One region of the Streptomyces sp. NPDC111656 genome, then DNA from elsewhere that is predicted to be linked to it. Evidence: riboswitches for the same ligand, from Rfam matches in the RefSeq annotation. Region 1 holds a riboswitch; the other holds the start of a gene.
What was found. Region 1 has a riboswitch for cobalamin ahead of ACZ7M3_RS11190 (CbtB domain-containing protein). Riboswitches for the same ligand answer to the same signal wherever they lie in the genome.
Positions count from the first base shown of each region.

Region 2: another riboswitch for cobalamin. It lies ahead of ACZ7M3_RS33895 (CoA-acylating methylmalonate-semialdehyde dehydrogenase); the one in region 1 lies ahead of ACZ7M3_RS11190 (CbtB domain-containing protein).

Region 1 covers NZ_JBVKCA010000003.1:185,602-187,774, forward strand. The annotation lists gene ACZ7M3_RS11185 (CbtA family protein) at 1-537, opposite strand, end outside; gene ACZ7M3_RS11190 (CbtB domain-containing protein) at 561-782, opposite strand; cobalamin riboswitch at 818-965, opposite strand; gene ACZ7M3_RS11195 (MFS transporter) at 1,086-2,173, opposite strand, start outside.
Region 2 covers NZ_JBVKCA010000014.1:61,004-63,176, forward strand. The annotation lists gene ACZ7M3_RS33885 (GlxA family transcriptional regulator) at 1-149, opposite strand, end outside; partial or broken gene ACZ7M3_RS33890 (cobalt ABC transporter ATP-binding protein) at 111-359, shown strand; cobalamin riboswitch at 535-708, shown strand; gene ACZ7M3_RS33895 (CoA-acylating methylmalonate-semialdehyde dehydrogenase) at 1,077-2,173, shown strand, end outside.

The sequences.
Region 1 (2,173 bases):
GACGGCGAAGGCGGCCACCGCGCCAACGGTGGCGTACCAGGTGCCGATCCTGGGTGCCAGCCGCTTGCCCAGGATGGTCGCGGCGATCGCGAGGAGCACGCTGAGCACCATCATCAGGAAGTACAGGGTGGTCCGCTTGCCGATGGTGTCGGGGTTGCCGACCGACGGCGGGTTGGCCGGGTACTTCAGGAACGGCACGACGTACACGGCCAGCAGCGCGCAGCCGGACAGCAGCAGTGCGGTCGCCCGCGGGCTGAAGCGGCCGACGCGGCCGAGCGCGAAGGAGAACGCCAGCGCGGCGATACCGCCGAAGGCGACGCCGTAGACCAGAACACCGGTGGCGAGTCCGGCGGTGGACTGCAGAGAGCGGGAGACGATCTCCATCTCGTGCTCGTGGGAGTGGGCTTCCTCGAAGCTGATCGCGCTGTCGACGTTCGGCTCACCGAGGAAGTAGGCGGCAACCAGGGCGAGCAGGCCGGCACCGAGGCCGGCCAACATGCCCCGCACGAGCAGATTTCTTACCGTTGCGGAGTTCATGGGAGTGCTGGGGTTCCCCTCGGTCAGTGGCAGGGGAAGCCGAGAAGGTGGCGGGCGTCGTGTACCCACTCGTGGACGTCCGAGCCGGAGACGACGGAGGTGGCGCCCTGTTCGGCACCGACGAAGTACAGCAGGACGAGCATCAGAATGCCGAAGAAGACCGCCCACGGAGCTATCGCCTTGAGCGGCAGCTTGGCGGGAACGACGGGGGTGGTGGTTGTCGGCTGGGCGACGGTCTGCGCCATGGCAGGGCCTCCTCGGGAGTTCGCGTCCCATCTCGGTGGTGCACTGGACGACGGCTACGGGTCTGACTCACAAGGGGTCCAGCGGGCTGGAGCCTCTCGTTCACAGTGGCGCGACCGTGCCGGTTTCCCACCGGCTTCCGTCTTGCCGTCATCGATATCGCACCGACCGTACCGCGTGTCGGGTGTGGGGCCAAGACCGCGCCACCTGGCGTGATCTTCCTCTCGCACCAGGTGGGCGGTCCCCTGTGAACAGCGGGTCAGCGGTGGCGGAACCCGGCTGAGTCCGGGGCCCCGGCCTCGCTCTCAGACCGAGGGGGACCGGTCCGCGTCCTGGGACTCGGGCGTGTCCGTCGTTCGACCGAGCTTCTGTGCCTCCTCCAGCGTGCGAGCCCCGCGGAGGGGGGAGAACGTGAGCCAGAAGGAGACGACGAGGTAGGAGACGCCGACGGCCCACAGGGCCGTGCCGGGTGACAGGGCGTCAGCCAGCGCACCGCCGACGAGGGCTCCCAGGGGCAGCGTCCCCAGGGCGACAAGGCGGTAGCTCGCGGTCACCGCGCCGATCTGGTGCTCCGGCGGAATGGCCTGCCGCAGGCTGACGGCGAACACGTTGAACAGTGCGACGCCGAAGCCGTTCACCATCATGGCGACCGACGCGAACACGGCGACGTACCCGCCGACCTGGCTGACGGCGGGTACGAGGAGCAGACCCACCGCGGCCAGCACCGCACCCAGGGCCAGCACACCGCCGACGGCCCACCGTCGGGTGAGCCGGGTGGCGCAGAGCGAACCGATCAGTGCCCCCACACTGCCGATTCCGGTGATCACGCCCACGGTGGTGCCGCTCATGTCGAGGTCACGGACGGCGAACACGAGGAAGACGGTCAGGAAGGCCTTCTCGTGCAGGTTCGACAGGCCGGCCTGAACGCACAGGTCCCGGATCGGGCGCAGGGACCACGTGTAGCGGAGCCCGGAGCCGATCGCCTTCAGCGCCGACTCACGTGGCTGTTCGGGGGCCTTGACGCCCCGCAGCAGCAGTCCGCTCACGGCGGCACCGGCGGAGCATGCGGCGGCCACCGTCAGGGTCGGCGACACCCCCAACTGGCCGACGAGGAAGCCGGCCGCGGCCGGACCGGCGAGGGTGCTGACCGAATACGTCGCCTGGTGCAGGCCGTTGGCCGCGGCGATGGAGTTCAGCGGCAGGAGCCTGGGCAGCGTGGACTGGTAGGCGACTTCGTAGAAGACGGTGGCGACACCGATCACGGCGGCGACGACGACAAGTTGGCCGAAGTTCAGCCCGTCGGCCGCCTGGAACGCGGCGAGCACCGCAAGCGCCGCGCCCTGGGCGACACTCGCGGTGACGAGGGTGCGGCGCGGCGGATACCGGTCGACCA
Region 2 (2,173 bases), on a different contig from region 1:
GCGGACAGGTCGGTGCTGAGGCGGATCCCGGCGGAGGTGATGACCTCCGCCCCGTCCTCGGACGCGATCTGCACCCGATAACGGCGCGTACTCAGCGTCGTCGGACGCCCCGACCTCGCCTGGCGCCGGGAATCGACGACGCGAGCCATCCGCGCGACCTGTCCGAGGGACGGAAACACGCCCTGGTACTCGCGATCCAACTCTCCGCGGCGCTGCTCCTGGCCGAGCCGACCCGCGGGCTCGACCACCGGGCGAAGACCGAGCTGGTCCGCATGGTCGACGCACTCGCGGCACAGGGGCGGACCGTCGTCATCTCCCCGCACGACGTCGAGTTCGCCGCCCGGGCCGCGGATCGGATCGCGTCGCGGTCCTCGACGGTGCTGACCACCTGCCGCCGCTCCGCCCGCCGCGCCAGATTCCAGGCCCCCGGTCCGCTTCGCCGGCCCGAAACTGTCCGATTCCCGCGGTCGTTGAGCTCGGCCGACTCATTCGAGGGCGTGTCGGGGTGGATTTACTAGGACGTCCAACTATATGCTCGTGAGGAATACCCGCGGTGCAGGGAAGCCGGTGTGAATCCGGCACGGTCCCGCCACTGTGACCGGGGAGTACGTCGTCGAGCAGGACGCCACTGACGAGCGAGATGTCGGGAAGGCGGACGGCGCGCGCTGATCCGGGAGTCAGGATACCGGCCGCGGTTTTGTTCCGTGTTGTCCACGAGGATGGAGCAGACACGCATGGCATCAGTGTGCACCCACGACCCTGGTGATCCGGCCGGACGGGCATTCACTGCCGCGCGCCCCGTCGGACAGGTACGGAGCGTCACGCGTCTCGCCGGACAGGTGTGGACCGTGACGCGCCCTGCCGGGCAGGTGCGGACCGTCACGCGTCCCGCGGTACGGACGGCGAGTCCCGAGCATCCCGCGGATCGGGCACGCGCTCACGCGATCCGCGCGGTCTGAACGGCCCTTCTCTGCCCCATGCCGTCTCGCGCGACCCCCGCACGCACAAGGCCCTGCCCGTGTGTGCCGGTGGTCGGCGCGCCATCCCCGGATCCCACCTGACGAGAGCAGGCACCCATGGTCCGTGAACACGACCGCGCCACCGTGCGTGAGTTGAGCCATTTCATCGGCGGCAAGCACACTCCGGGAACATCGGGGTCCTACGGCGACGTCTACGACCCCAACACGGGCGCGGTGCAGGCCCGCGTCCCGCTCGCCGACCGCGCCGAGACCGAGGCGGCGATCACCGACGCCGCGACGGCGCAGCGCGAATGGGGCGAGTGGAATCCGCAACGCCGTGCCCGCGTCCTCCTCCGCTTCCTCCAACTCGCCGAGGGCGAGCGGGACGCGCTGGCCCGGCTGCTCTCCTCCGAGCACGGCAAGACGGTCGCCGACGCACACGGCGACATCCAACGCGGCCTGGAGGTGGTGGAGTTCGCCGCCGGGATCCCGCATCTGCTGAAGGGGGAGTTCACCGACAACGCCGGCACCGGCATCGACGTACACTCCTTGCGCGCCCCGATCGGTGTGGTCGCCGGCATCACCCCGTTCAACTTCCCCGCGATGATCCCCCTGTGGAAGGCGGCTCCCGCGCTGGCCTGCGGCAACGCCTTCATCCTCAAGCCCTCCGAGCGCGACCCGTCCGTACCTCAGCGGCTCGCCGAACTCTTCCTGGAGGCGGGCCTGCCGCCGGGCGTCCTGAACGTCGTCCACGGCGGCAAGGAGAGCGTCGACACCCTCCTCGAAGACCCCCGCGTCGGCGCGCTCGGCTTCGTCGGCTCCACCCCGATCGCCGCGTACGTCTACGCCACCGCCGCGACCCACGGCAAGCGCGCCCAGTGCTTCGGCGGCGCCAAGAACCACATGATCGTGATGCCGGACGCCGACCTCGACCAGGCCGTGGACGCCCTGATCGGCGCCGGGTACGGCTCGGCGGGGGAGCGCTGTATGGCGATCTCCGTCGCCGTCCCGGTCGGCGAGGACACCGCCGACGCCCTGGTCGCCCGTCTGAAGGAGCGCATCGGCTCGCTGCGGATCGGCCGCAGTGACGACCCCGAGGCGGACTTCGGCCCGCTGGTCGGACGGGACGCCGTCGACCGGGTCCGCCGTTACGTCGACCTCGGTGTCGAGGAGGGCGCGGAACTCGTCGTCGACGGACGGGACTTCGTCCTGCC